DNA from 3 places in the Rhizobium sp. X9 genome. Region 3 is predicted to be linked to each of the others. Evidence: predicted binding sites of a transcription regulator. Region 3 holds the regulator's gene; each other region holds the start of a gene.
What was found. Region 3 encodes LexA, which represses DNA repair genes until DNA is damaged. Its sites were predicted from a motif close to TGTTCNNNNTGTGTTCNG; they were not measured.
Positions count from the first base shown of each region.

Region 1: JZY08_RS14930 (2'-5' RNA ligase family protein) is a predicted target of LexA. The motif match lies at 3,273-3,290, and genes of this name have one in related genera.
Region 2: JZY08_RS15085 (YifB family Mg chelatase-like AAA ATPase) is a predicted target of LexA. The motif match lies at 2,573-2,590, and genes of this name have one in related genera.

Region 1 is NZ_CP071311.1:3,100,843-3,105,520, reverse strand. It holds gene JZY08_RS14950 (TspO/MBR family protein) at 1-417, shown strand, start outside; gene JZY08_RS14945 (PaaI family thioesterase) at 501-950, shown strand; gene JZY08_RS14940 (5'-methylthioadenosine/S-adenosylhomocysteine nucleosidase) at 947-1,585, shown strand; gene guaA (glutamine-hydrolyzing GMP synthase) at 1,669-3,246, shown strand; gene JZY08_RS14930 (2'-5' RNA ligase family protein) at 3,351-4,067, shown strand; gene JZY08_RS14925 (hypothetical protein) at 4,128-4,295, opposite strand; gene JZY08_RS14920 (ArsC family reductase) at 4,529-4,678, shown strand, end outside.
Region 2 is NZ_CP071311.1:3,128,494-3,133,171, reverse strand. It holds gene cysK (cysteine synthase A) at 1-845, shown strand, start outside; gene JZY08_RS15085 (YifB family Mg chelatase-like AAA ATPase) at 961-2,493, opposite strand; gene gshB (glutathione synthase) at 2,678-3,637, opposite strand; gene JZY08_RS15075 (cupin domain-containing protein) at 3,880-4,392, opposite strand; gene JZY08_RS15070 (sn-glycerol-3-phosphate import ATP-binding protein UgpC) at 4,503-4,678, opposite strand, start outside.
Region 3 is NZ_CP071311.1:1,154,348-1,159,025, forward strand. It holds gene JZY08_RS05605 (ComEC/Rec2 family competence protein) at 1-1,141, shown strand, start outside; gene JZY08_RS05610 (glutathione S-transferase family protein) at 1,159-1,836, opposite strand; gene lexA (transcriptional repressor LexA) at 2,278-3,000, opposite strand; gene JZY08_RS05620 (VOC family protein) at 3,211-4,092, shown strand; gene kdsA (3-deoxy-8-phosphooctulonate synthase) at 4,092-4,678, shown strand, end outside.

The DNA of each region.
Region 1 (4,678 bases), 1.2 Mb from region 3:
GCAGTTGTTGCCATTGGGGCGCTGATCGGCGTCAACAATGTGCCGGGCGAATGGTATCAATCGCTGCAGAAACCATTCTTCAATCCGCCCAACTGGATTTTCGGACCGGTCTGGACGACGCTTTACGTGATGATCGGCATCGCCGGCGCGCGGACGTGGATCCGCAAACCGATGGGGACGCGCATGCGTCTCTGGTTCACGCAGATGGTGCTGAATTTCCTGTGGTCGCCGATGTTTTTCGGCATGCAAAGCCCGACGGGCGCACTTGTCGTCATCATTCCGATGCTGATCTGCATCATCGCCTTCATCACGCTCACCTATAGTCGTGACAGGATATCGATGTGGCTGTTCGTGCCCTATGCGCTTTGGGTCGCCTTTGCCACGATGCTGAACGCGAGTATCGACTGGCTGAACTAAATTTTGCCTGCGCAACCCTTGCCTTGCCCGCTGCCACGCGCCATGTCAGTTTGCGATGGGGACTAAAAGCAGGCAGGTAGGCCATGGAGATCACGGATCCCGGCGATTTTCGTCAGCGGATAGAAAGAAGCTTTGCGAGACAGGGTGTCGTGCAGGCAATCGATGCGCAGATAAGCCGCATCGAACACCGGCTGGTGGAAATCGAGCTGCCCTTTCATGAAAAGCTGACGCAGCAGCACGGCATATTGCATGCGGGTGTCATCGCCGCCGGTCTGGACACGGCCTGCACCTATGCCGCCTATACGATCATCGAACCGGAAGCTTCGCTGCTCACCATCGAGTTCAAGGTCAATCTCATGTCGCCGGGACGCGGCGAGCGGTTCCTGTTTCGTGGCGAAATCATCAAGCCGGGCAACAACCTGATCGTTGCGGATGGCCGCGCCTATGCGCTTTCGGACGGCCCGGCAAAGCTGATCGCCTCCATGACGGGGACGATGATGGTGGTGAAAGGTCGTGAGGATATTACCGGATGAGCTACCGGATTTCGCATGTTGCGGACAAATCCATTCTTTTCGTCATGGCGGCCTCCGCTGAATATGGCCCCCACCTGCAGGCGCGCATCGCGCCGTTGATGACGGGCGTGGGACCGGTCGAGGCGGCGATTTCGGTCACGGCAATTCTTGCCGGGCTCGATGCGGCGGACCATCTGCCCGACCTTGTCGTTTCGCTTGGCTCCGCCGGCTCGCGAACATTGGACCAGACGGGCATCTATCAGGCGACTTCGGTTTCCTATCGCGACATGGATGCCTCCGCCTTCGGGTTCGAAAAGGGCCGCACCCCGTTTCTCGATCTGCCGGCCGAGGTGGCCTTACCCCTGCGCATACCCGATATTGCCGAGGCGCGGCTTTCCACGGGCGCCAATGTCGTCTCCGGCGCGGCCTATGGGGCGATCGACGCCGACATGGTGGAAATGGAAACCTATGCCGTGCTCCGCGCCTGCCAGCGCTTCGGCGTGCCGCTCGTCAGCCTGCGCGGTATTTCCGATGGAAAGGCCGATGTGAACCACGTGGACGACTGGACAGAATACCTGCACATCATCGATGAAAAGCTCGCAGACGCCGTCGACCGGCTTTGCCGCGCCATCGAAGACGGTGTGATTGCCCTTTGAAACCTTGCGATTTTCGCAAATTTCCGCTGTTTGACACCCGCTTCCGGGTTGCCTAAAGCCGCCATTTTCTTTAAAGGCTCGCCATGACCCAGATAGCCCATCCCGACAGCATTCTCATCATCGATTTCGGCAGCCAGGTGACGCAGCTGATTGCGCGCCGCATCCGCGAAGCCGGGGTCTATTGCGAAATCCATCCGTTCCAGAATGCCGCAGAGGCGTTTGAGAAGCTTCAGCCCAAGGGCGTGATCTTCTCCGGCGGCCCCGCATCCGTGACGGCGGAAGGAAGCCCGCGCGCGCCGCAGGCGGTGTTCGACAGCAAGGTTCCGATCCTCGGCATCTGCTACGGCCAGCAGACGCTCTGCACCCAGCTCGGCGGCGTGGTCGAGGGTGGCCATGCGGCTGAATTCGGCCGTGCCGACATCGACATCAAGAAGGCAAGCCCGCTTTTCGAAGGTTTCTGGGAGCAGGGCAAGAGCTATCCCGTCTGGATGAGCCACGGCGACCGGGTGACGAAGCTGCCGGAAGGTTTCGAGGTCATCGCAACCTCGGAGAACGCGCCCTTCGCCATCGCTGCCGACGAGACGCGCCACTATTACACCACCATGTTCCACCCGGAAGTGGTGCATACGCCTGATGGCGGCAAGCTGCTCTCCAACTTCGTGCACAAGATCGTTGGCCTCAAATCCGACTGGACGATGGCGGCCTATCGCGCCGAAATGATCCGCAAGATCCGCGATCAGGTCGGCACCGGGCGCGTGCTCTGCGCATTGTCGGGCGGCGTCGATTCCTCCGTTGCCGCAATCCTCATCCACGAGGCGATCGGCGACCAGCTGACCTGCGTCTACGTGGACCACGGCCTGATGCGGATGGGCGAAAGCGAGCAGGTGGTCGGCATGTTCCGCGACCATTACAACATTCCGCTGGTGCATGTGGATGCCGCCGATCTGTTCCTCGGCGAACTGTCGGGTGTCTCTGACCCGGAAGTGAAGCGCAAGACCATTGGCCGCCTGTTCATCGAGGTCTTCGAGGCCGAAGCCGCCAAGATCGCCGCAGACGGCAAGGGTGCTCCGAATTTCCTGGCGCAGGGCACGCTTTATCCTGATGTCATCGAAAGCGTTTCCTTCTCCGGCGGCCCCTCCGTCACCATCAAGAGCCACCACAATGTCGGCGGTCTTCCCGAACGCATGAACATGCAGCTGGTGGAGCCGCTGCGCGAGCTCTTCAAGGATGAGGTGCGTGCGCTTGGCCGCGAACTCGGTCTGCCGGAAAGCTTCATCGGGCGCCACCCCTTCCCCGGTCCGGGTCTGGCGATCCGCTGCCCCGGTGCGATCACCCGCGAGAAGCTCGATATTCTGCGCAAAGCGGATGCGATCTATCTCGACGAAATCCGTAAGGCCGGTCTTTACGACACCATCTGGCAGGCTTTCGCCGTGCTCCTGCCGGTACAGACCGTGGGCGTCATGGGCGATTACCGCACCTATGACTTCGTCTGTGCGCTGCGCGCCGTGACCTCTGTGGACGGCATGACGGCGGATTTCTACCCCTACGACATGAATTTCCTCGGCCGCGCGGCAACCCGCATCATCAACGAGGTGCGTGGCATCAACCGTGTCGTCTACGACGTGACGAGCAAGCCGCCCGGCACGATCGAGTGGGAATAAGACAAAGGCGGAGCAATTCCGCCTTTTGTTCTTTATTTGTTCTTTATTTTGTTACCGTACAATGATAGGTTTCCGGCCTTGGCATAAGGCTGTGGAGCATCGTCATGGGTTTCGAGTTGACGGATGGAGGGGCTTTAAGGCAGCTCTATTTTGATGGGCTGGAGCCGCAGAAAATACGGCGTTTCAATCCACGGTTTCTCAGCAAGCTTTTGCTGGTCTTAAAGCCGCCGCCAGCTCTGGCGGAGAGAATTTATGCCGATGCATCGCACCATGCCGAAGGGCGCACGCTGCGTGAGGCATATCCCGCAGAGCTTCTGCATATAACGCTGATGTGTATCGGATGTTTCGATACCATCCCGCAGGGCTTGCTAAGCAGGCTGAAGGCGGCATTGGGGGAAGTCAGGGCACGGCCCGTTCCGATCACGCTGGACGGAAGTTCGCTTTTCGGCAATCGAAATAGCCTGGTGTTGCGAAGCAGCCGTGAGATGCCGGAGATTGACGCTCTGGTGAAGATGTTGCAGCGCGCGCTTTGGCGGGCAAATCTTCCCTATATCCCGGCGTCATCTTTTACTCCGCATATCACCATGATTTATGGCTGCGGGAAGATAGAGCCGATGCCGGCTGGAAAACCCTATAGCTGGCTTGCTGGCAATTTTGAGCTGGTTTTCAGCCACAATGGCGAAACACGGCACGATTCGCTCGGGCGCTTCGCGCTTTCGGCGAAAGCCGATCGTTACGAGCCGCCTGAGAGCCAGCTGCCCTTACCTGAAAAAGTGATCGGTCCCAGAAAACGGGCCAATCGAAAGCTCGTGGCGCGGTAACGCCCACCGGAGCCCATGCACGAGCGAGGCTGTTTCGCCTCGCTGCGAACGATAACCAGCTTAGAGCTGAACCTTGTCGAAAGCCTTGCCGTCGATGCCAAGGGCTTCGAGGTCGGCGCGGGCCGGCTTGCGGTGTGCGCGAACAGCGGCCGAAACCGAAAGTGCTGCACCCAGAACGGCGAAAGTTTCGCCGAAGAAGTTACGCGATGTCTTTGCAACCTGACGCATTTTTCTCTCCATCTTTGATGCCCAGATAATGGGTATTTATGGCCTCTTCTACAACTCATGATGTAGCAGGGAAGCCATGCAGCTTTGCTCGCGCTCGTTTGGATATCAGCCATTGCGATTTTGCATTGCTTGGGTGCCGAAGTTCTCAAACGAGGCAGGGCACTTCAGCGGACGGTTGAATAAGGCGTATATTTTGTTATGCCGGAGAGCTTGAAGACAAAGAGGCTGGCAGCATGACGATCACGATTTACGGCATCAAGAACTGCGACACGATGAAGAAGGCCAGAAGCTGGCTGGAAACCAATGGCGTCGACTATTCTTTCCATGACTATAAAGCGACCGGCATTGACCGCGCCCATCTCGAAACATGGTGTGATGCCGCA
Region 2 (4,678 bases), 1.2 Mb from region 3:
TCGCCAAGCTGGAGTTTTTCAACCCCATCGCCTCCGTGAAGGATCGCATCGGCGTCGCCATGATCGACGCGCTGGAAGCGCAGGGTAAGATCACCCCCGGCAAGACGACGCTGGTGGAACCAACCTCCGGCAATACCGGCATCGCGCTTGCCTTTGCCGCCGCAGCCAAGGGCTATCACCTGATCCTGACCATGCCGGAAACCATGTCGGTTGAACGCCGGAAAATGCTCGCCCTGCTGGGCGCCGAACTGGTGCTGACCGAAGGACCGAAGGGCATGAAGGGCGCCATCGCCAAGGCGCAGGAACTGGCCGAAACCCTGCCCGACGCCGTCATTCCCCAGCAGTTTGAAAACCCCGCCAATCCGGATGTTCACCGCAGAACGACAGCCGAAGAAATCTGGAACGATACCGACGGCACGGTCGACATTCTGGTCTCGGGCATCGGCACAGGCGGCACGATTACCGGCACGGGCCAGGTGCTGAAATCCCGCAAGCCTGAGGTAAAGGTCATTGCGGTCGAGCCTGCCGATAGCCCTGTGCTTTCCGGCGGCAATCCCGGCCCCCACAAGATTCAGGGCATCGGCGCAGGCTTTGCGCCCGCTATCCTCGACACCGGAATCTATGACGAGATCGTCACGGTCACCAATGACGAGGCCTTCGAAATTGCCCGTCTGGTGGCGAAGCTGGAAGGCGTGCCTGTCGGCATCTCCTCAGGTGCGGCGCTGGCAGCAGCAATCAAGGTCGGCGCGCGTGAGGAAAATGCCGGCAAGAACATCGTCGTCATCATTCCTTCCTTTGCGGAACGTTATCTTTCGACAGCGCTTTTCGAAGGCCTTGGACTCTAAGTCGTCCTCTTCAGGCACGGCGGCGACACCGCTGAAGCGTTAGATATTACGACGATGCCGCCGCCCACAAGCCGGCGGCATTTTCGTTCAGCCGGCAAAGGGCGGGGGCAATTTCTTACGCCGCCGCCGTCAGCCTTTCGCCGGCTATACGATAAGAAATGGCTTCCGCCACGTGGATACGCCCGACCGCCTGCCTGCCCTCCAGATCTGCCAGCGTCCGGGCGACCTTGAGGATGCGGTGATAACCACGGGCAGAGAACTTCAATCGCTCGGCCGCATCACGCAGCAATTGCAGCCCGGAGGCGTCCGGTTCGGCATATTTTTCGATCAGCGTTGTGCTGCAGCGGGCATTGGTGCGGATGGCGGAAAAGCCGGCCGCCGCGTAACGCTCCTGCTGGGCGAGGCGAGCCCCAGCGACACGGGCAGCGACCACCGCACTCGGCTCTGCAGCCACGGGGCGGATGAGATCGACGGCAGAGACGGCGGGAACGTCGATGCGGATATCGATACGGTCCATCAGCGGGCCGGAAATGCGGCCCTGATAATCGGTCATGCAGCGCGGACCTCTGGCGCAGGTGAAACCCGGTTCTCCCGCCATTCCACATCTGCAAGGGTTCATCGCCGCGACGAGCTGGATTTCCGCCGGATAGGTAACGCGATGATTGGCACGGGCAATGATGCATTCACCCGTCTCCAGCGGCTGGCGCAGCGCATCCAACACCTGCGGCGCAAACTCCGGAAATTCATCGAGAAAAAGAACGCCGTGATGGGCAAGAGAGGCCTCGCCCGGTTTGGCACGCAAGCCTCCACCGATCAGCGCCGCCATGGTGGCGGAATGGTGCGGTGTGCGAAAGGGTCTACGATCCGACAGCTTGCCACCGGATAATTGGCCGGCGATGGAATGAACCATGGACACTTCCAGCAACTCCGCCGCCTCCAGCGGCGGCAGGATTGACGGCAGGCGCGCGGCGAGCATGGATTTGCCCGAGCCCGGCGGACCGACCATGAGCAGATTATGGCCGCCGGCCGCCGCTACCTCCAGCGCGCGTCTCGCACTCTCCTGCCCCTTGATATCGGCAAGATCAGGCAGATTGACGGGATTGGCCCGGATGGCCGGCGTCGGGCGGGAAAGAAGCTGGGTGCCGCGAAAATGATTGGCGAGCGCGATGAGACTGCGCGGGGCAAGAATATCGATGCCGGACCCGGCCCAGGCTGCTTCCGGCCCGCTTTCGGCCGGGCAGATCAATCCCTTGCCAAGCGCATTGGCGCCGATGGCGGCCGGCAAGGCGCCCGAAACCGTGCCGATGGTGCCATCGAGGTTGAGTTCGCCGAGAACCACATATTTTGCCAGTGCTTCCGCCGGAATGGCCCCTAAAGCGGCCATGAGACCCAAAGCGATTGGAAGATCGAAATGCGACCCCTCCTTCGGCAAGTCGGCAGGGGCCAGGTTGACCGTAACTTTTTTTGCCGGCAGCGCCAGGCCCGAGGCATGCAAGGCGGCCTGCACTCGCTCCCGGCTTTCGGCCACCGCCTTGTCCGGCAGGCCAACGATCTGGATGCCGACCCTTCCGGGTGCGACCATGACCTGCACCTCGACCGGCACACCTTCTATGCCCTGAAATGCAACCGTATTGACCCGCGCCACCATGGCCTGCCCCGCAAACCGGCCGCACCATCGGAGCTTCATGCCCCATGGCGGCCACCCGCAAGCAACGTGCCACAGCGCAAAGAATAAAACAAGAACATCCAGCGAACAATTTCTCGCAGGCGATGTATTTTAGTTGTATCGAGTTGTATGCGTGGAACAAACCGGAGACGGCTGGGAAACCGCCTCAGATATCCTGCGCTTCGCGTTTTTTCTCGATGGCGTCCCAAAGCAGGCTCGCAACATCGGCGCCGCCGAATTTCTGCACTTCGCGAATACCTGTCGGTGAGGTGACGTTGATTTCGGTCATATAATCACCGATCACATCAATGCCGACGAACAGAAACCCACGCTCGCGTAGGGCGGGACCGATGCGGCGGCAGATTTCCTTTTCGCGCGCTGTCAGTTCCGTCGGTTCCGGCCGGCCTCCGGCATGCATGTTGGAGCGGGCATCGTTTTCCGCCGGCACGCGGTTGATCGCGCCCACCGGCTCGCCATCCACCAGGAGGATACGCTTGTCGCCCTTGCGGACATCCGGAAGATATTGCTGGGCGATATATGGCTCGCGGAACATCTGGCCGAACATTTCGAGCAGCGAGGAGAAATTGCGGTCGTCCCGCGTCGAATGGAAAACGCCGGCGCCGCCATTACCATATAGCGGCTTGAGGATGATATCGCCCATCTCATTGCGGAACCGGGCGATCTCGGCCACGTCCTTGGTGATCAGCGTCTTCGGCATCAGATCGGCGAATTCGGTGACGAAAATCTTTTCCGGCGAGTTGCGGACCCAGGCGGGATCATTGACCACCAGCGTTCTGGGATGAATGCGCTCCAGCAAGTGGGTTGAAGTTATATAGGCCATGTCGAATGGCGGATCCTGGCGCAGATGGATGACATCCATGGTCGAGAGGTCGACCCGCTCGGGCTCGGACAGCGAGAAATGGTCGCCCTTGATATCGCGCAGTTCCATCTGTTCGACGGTGGCGTAAATCTTGCCATCGCGCATGGAGAGACGGTCGGGGGTGTAATGGAACAGCCGGTAACCGCGGGCCTGCGCCTCAAGGCTCATGGCGAAGGTGGAGTCACCGGCAATGTTGATGCCGGAGACATGATCCATCTGGATCGCGACGTTTTTGATCTTCGCCATGCGCATGTTCCTCTTGCAGCATGCGGACGCCTTGCCGGTCCGCTCTGCCCATTGCCTCGTCTTTTCCCGATTCCCGGCAGGACCGGAGGAGACCCGGAAATGCTTCAGAAAACCATGAAGATGTAGGGCAGCGACCATTCAAACGCAACTGCTGCGAGGGGTGCTTTTTGTGAGTTTTATTGAACCTTCATAATTCAGCCGACGGAGCCTGATGGGCCTATCGGCTGGAAGGTTTTATCGTTTCAGGCCGCAAGCTTGTAGGAGCGACCGGCAAACAGCTTGTTCTTGACCCGATACGCCAGAGCCAACGCCGTGGGGAACGGGCGGCGCATGAAGGCGACCTTGCGGACATATTCATCCACCCGCCAGGTGGCCCACGTTCCCGCACGGAAATATGCGACATCGCCGACCCGCAGGATGCTGATCGAGCCGTCTTCCGCCGTCACATGCACTTCGCCTTCGAGAATATAAACGGTCTCGTCCCAACCGAAGAACCAGCGGAATTCACCCGCCGTGCAATCCCACATGGCGGTGCTGGAGGCGCGGTCACCGCTTCTGGAATGGTCCGCCGCACGCGCCTGGGGATTACCAGAAATGATCCAGTCAGGATTGATGGGGGCCGGCTGAAGCCGCAGATCCGTGCACGATGCGCTGACGACACTCTCGTCTTTTGCCCGGCGCAAGGAGGCCGGCAATATCGGCACCGAGCGGATCGCCATGGTTGCCGCCGTCGCGAACATCATTTTGAAGGACATGCCAGAAAACCCCCGTGAGATATTGGAGGTCTTCTATCACCGGGATCGTAACAAACCGGTTTGGACAATCGGCGCAATTTTAATCATCGCGCCGATTTCGTTCGCAATACTCAGGCGGTCGCCAGTTCGGACGCCTGCATCACGGACTGCTCCACCTTGCCGGAAATCCGCTTGCCGGTCTCGCTGGAGAAGAAATGCAGCTTGTCCGGGGATATGGCGACCGACAGGGTAGCCGGAACCTCAACCTCGGGCGAAAACGCCACAGTGAGGTTCTGATCGCCGATCA
Region 3 (4,678 bases):
CTGGCGCATTGATCGCGACCGTCTGTTCATCGGGCGCAAACCTGCATGGATGACGGTGGCGGGAACGGTGGGCGCGGTCATCGGCGGTGTTGTCACGACGTCCCTTATCGGCGGCCTTTCGACGGCGATCTATTCGGCTGAACATTTTCACCGTGTCACCACCTATGGACTTTTCGCCAATCTGGCTGCCATGCCGCTCATGTCTTTGATCGTCATGCCATTCGGCCTTCTCGCCATGCTGCTGATGCCCTTCGGGCTCGATGCGCCGTTCCTGAAGATAATGGGGTATGGTATGGCTCTCGTCATCGAGGTTGCCAATGAGGTGGCGTCGTGGGACGGCAGCGCGGCGACGGGCCGCCCGCATGGCTGGTTCATCGGTATTGCCTCGCTGGGTTTCCTGTTGCTGACTTTGTTGCGCAGCCGGCTGGCCCTTCTCGGTATCCCGGTTCTGCTTTTCGCTTTCGCCCTGTCGGCGGCAACAACCTCCCGCGATCCGCCGGATTTGCTGGTGCACGAGGACGGCGAGCTGGTGGCGATGGTGGAGGATGGCAAGGTCTTCACGACCAAAGCGCGGCCACCGGACTTTGTTTATGGCCAGTGGCAGAGAGCGCTGTTGCTGCCGGAAAAACCCGTGCCACCGGTCGTTCTGGCGGCGGAGGCAATCGTGAGCAATGCCGTCTTGGGCCCCAAAACGAAGCTGGCGCCTAAAGAGGTCGCGGCGGTGACAAGGGAGATGACCGTTGCACTGAGAGATGCCGAGACTGGTGTTTTTACCTGCAGGAAAGGCGTGTGGTGCGCAGCGCGCGCCGGCAGCGGCGAGTGGATCATCGTTCTGGAAGACGGCCGCTTTGCCGGAACAGCCTGCGATATCGCCGATATCGTTGTTGTTTCCCGCAGAACCTCTTTCTCACAGTGCCGTTCCGGCGCGCTCCTGCTCAATCGCAACATACTGCGACGTATCGGCTCGTTGGAAATAGACTTTGCCAATATGGACCAGGCAGGGGTGGTGGGGCGGCTGCGCGCCGCAATCTCCGGAACGGACAGGCCGTGGAGCGAACATCGTTATTACGACTGGAAAAGCGGCCGTTTTGATCACGAGGTGCCGGACGCCGTCAACAGGCTGCTGGCGGCGTCAGAATGAGCCGCCAGCTTGGTTCATCAGGCCTTGGCGCGCAGATCCTCGGTCAATTGGCCGATCCCGCCGATTTCCTCTTCATGCGCCGTGTCGCGCCAGGTCTCCTTCAAACCGGCCTCATACCATTCACGCATGGCGGGCAGGGCGAGCAGCCTTTCGTAATAGCTCTTCGCTGCGGGCGAAAGATCCGCGCCGTAGGTCTGGAACCGGAATGCGACCGGGCAGAAGAAGGCGTCGACCGCCGTGAATTTAGCGCCGGCGAGATATGGTCCGCCAAATTTCGCAAGGCCTTCGCTCCAGAGCGCATCGATGCGTTTGATATCGGCCGCAAGTCCGGCATCGCCACCTTTCGGCTTTACCCTTATGCCGACAGACATGGGGTAGAGATTACGCAGCGAGGAGAAGCCCGCATGCATCTCACTGGCCGCCGAGCGTGACCAGGCTCTTGCCTGCTTGTCGCTTGCCCAGACGCCCTGATGTCTTTCGGCAAGATATTCCGCAATCGAAAGCGTTTCCCATACCTTGAAGCCTTCATCGACGAGGCAGGGAACCTTGCCGGTTGGTGAAAACGAGGCAAAGGACACGCCTTCACCGAACGGAACCAGTTTTTCATCGAAGGCGATACCAAGCGTGCGCATCAACACCCACGGCCGCAACGACCAGGAAGAATAGTTCTTGTTGGCTACATAAAGATCGTACATGGCGTATCTCCCGGATATGACGCGCATTTCTACACCTGCCGGACGTCCACGGAATATCGAAAATAATCCATGGCTCCCATAAGCCGTATTGATGAATGGCAGGGCGCAGGCATGGACGGCAGCACCCCGTCAATATCACCACTTGGAGACGGCGGAAATTCGTCACGTGACGCGATGGCGAAAATTCAATCTTGCAAAAACTTTGGCAGAAGTTCTGGCGCTGATCGCGGTCAACGGCACATGCATCGCTTCGCTATATAGACGGAAATATCGGTATGAAAATTGGATCAGTTTCTAAAAGGCGTCGATCCTGAAGGTCGCAGAGTATCGCTTCCTACCGCAAAATCATGGCCTGCTCCGGACCAGCCTTCACACTTATGCAACAGACGTCACCTTCCGATGACGCCTGCTGAAAACTGAACCACGTCCGGTCCCTTATGATCAATGATAGCGGCGGATCAGCCCAACCAGCTTGCCCTGAATCTTAACCCGGTCCGGCCCGAAGATGCGGGTTTCATAGGCTGGGTTTGCTGCCTCCAGCGCGATGGATGCGCCCTTGCGGCGGAAGCGCTTCAGTGTTGCTTCCTCGTCATCCACCAGCGCCACGACGATATCGCCCGGATTGGCGGTGTTGCCGTTGCGGATGATGACGGTATCGCCGTCGAAAATGCCGGCCTCGATCATCGAATCGCCCTTGACCTCAAGCGCGTAATGTTCGCCGGTGCCCAACATGTCCACCGGCACGGCAACATCATGGGTGTTGTTCTGGATGGCGGAAATCGGCACGCCGGCGGCGATGCGGCCCATGACCGGCACGGTGACAGCCCCGCCGAAATCATTGGCAGGCGCCTTGGGGGCAGGGGCGGGTTCCGGCGCCTTCGGTTTGCCGAGACTGCCTTCGATGACGCTCGGCGAAAAGCCGCGCTGCGGCCTTGCTCCGGGCGTATAGGCCTCAGGCAGCTTGATGACTTCCAGCGCCCTCGCCCTATTAGGTAGCCGGCGAATAAATCCGCGCTCTTCGAGGGCGGTGATCAGCCGGTGGATGCCGGATTTCGAGGCAAGATCGAGTGCGTCCTTCATTTCATCGAAGGAGGGCGGCACGCCGGACTCTTTCATTCGTTCATGAATGAAGAGAAGCAATTCCTGCTGTTTGCGCGTGAGCATGAGGAAAACACCCTTGAGAATCGTAGTGGAAGTCGCGAAACAAATACAGAACGAACACTATATGTTCCATATGTGTTCTGCAATCCCCTAAAATTTCGTGAAGCAGCTATCTGTTGTTTTGATGATTTGCCTCATTGCCCGCATTTGTGCTTTTCTTCGGTCCGAACCATTGCGGCCTGGGACTGACTACGCCGCCAGCAGGAAAAAATAATGACGAAACCCGCAAGCGTCGATCATCTCGTTCTGCCCGTGCAGGCTCTCGGAATCGCTGAAAAGCGCGTTGGCGCTCTCGGTTTCACGGTTGCACCGGAGGCTCTTCATCCCTTCGGCACGCAGAACGCCTGTGTTTTTTTCGCTGACGGAACCTATCTGGAACCGCTCGCGATTTCTAATCCGGCTAAATATAATGCCTCGGTGGAGAAGGGGGATGTGTTCACCGGCAGGGATCAGGCCTTCCGGCAGCGTGATAGACAGGAGGGTTTTTCGGCGCTCGTGGCCCGAACCGATGATGCCTTTGGCGATCATGACAGGTTTGCGATCTCAGGCCTCTCGGCAGGCGATGTCTTCGAGTTTTCGCGGCCTCTCCGGATGCCGGACGGTTCGCAGGGTGAAGCGGCGTTTCGGCTTGCTTTTGCGGCGAGCGGATCGGCTGCGGATTTCTTTTTGTTCAGTTGCCAGCGGCTACAGGCCCTGCCGGGCGACCGCACGGCGCTGGAGCGTCATGCCAACGGGGTCTCTGGCCTCAGCGAAATAGTTCTGTTTTCCGGCGGCGATGCAAAGGCGGCGCGCCTGATCGAAACGGTGTTTGGCTGTGAAGGCACGATATCTCCGGATGGTGATATGGTTTTCGTGACCGGCAATGCGCACATCAGATTGACCGGAAAACCGGCTTTCGGCGGGCATGCCGTGAGTGCTTCGGATTGGAGCGACGGCGGATTGCGCGGCGCGGGCATCGTCTTTCTGTCACACGATCTTGCCGTGACAGAAGCGGTGCTTGCTGCTAATGGCGTGTCCTGCGCAAAAGCGGGCGGCCGCCTGGTGGTGCCCGCGGCACCCGGTCAGGGCGTAACATTCGCCTTCGAGGAAAAATGATGAGCGTTACGAACAATCTCAAAGTCACCGCCGGCGATGGCGCCAGCAAGGTTTTCTTCTCCAATTCTGAGCGGTTTTCGCTGATTGCCGGCCCCTGCCAGATGGAAAGCCGGGACCATGCCTTCATGATCGCCGGTGTCCTGAAGGAGCTTTGCGACAAGCTGGGAATAGGGCTTGTCTACAAATCCTCTTTCGACAAGGCGAACCGCACCTCGCTTTCCGGCAAACGCGGCATCGGCCTTGAGAGCGCGATGCAGGTTTTCGCCGATCTCAAGAAGGAATTCGGCTTTCCGGTTCTGACCGACATTCACACCGAAGAGCAATGCGCCATCGTGTCCGAAGTGGTGGACGTGCTGCAGATCCCGGCCTTTCTCAGCCGCCAGACCGATCTTCTCGTCGCCGCCGCCAGGACCGGCCGCGTCATCAACGTCAAGAAGGGCCAGTTCCTGGCGCCCTGGGACATGAAGAACGTGCTTGCCAAGCTCAATGAGAGCGGCAATCCGAATGTACTCCTGTGCGAGCGCGGTGCGTCCTTCGGATACAACACGCTGGTTTCCGACATGCGCTCGCTGCCGATCATGGCATC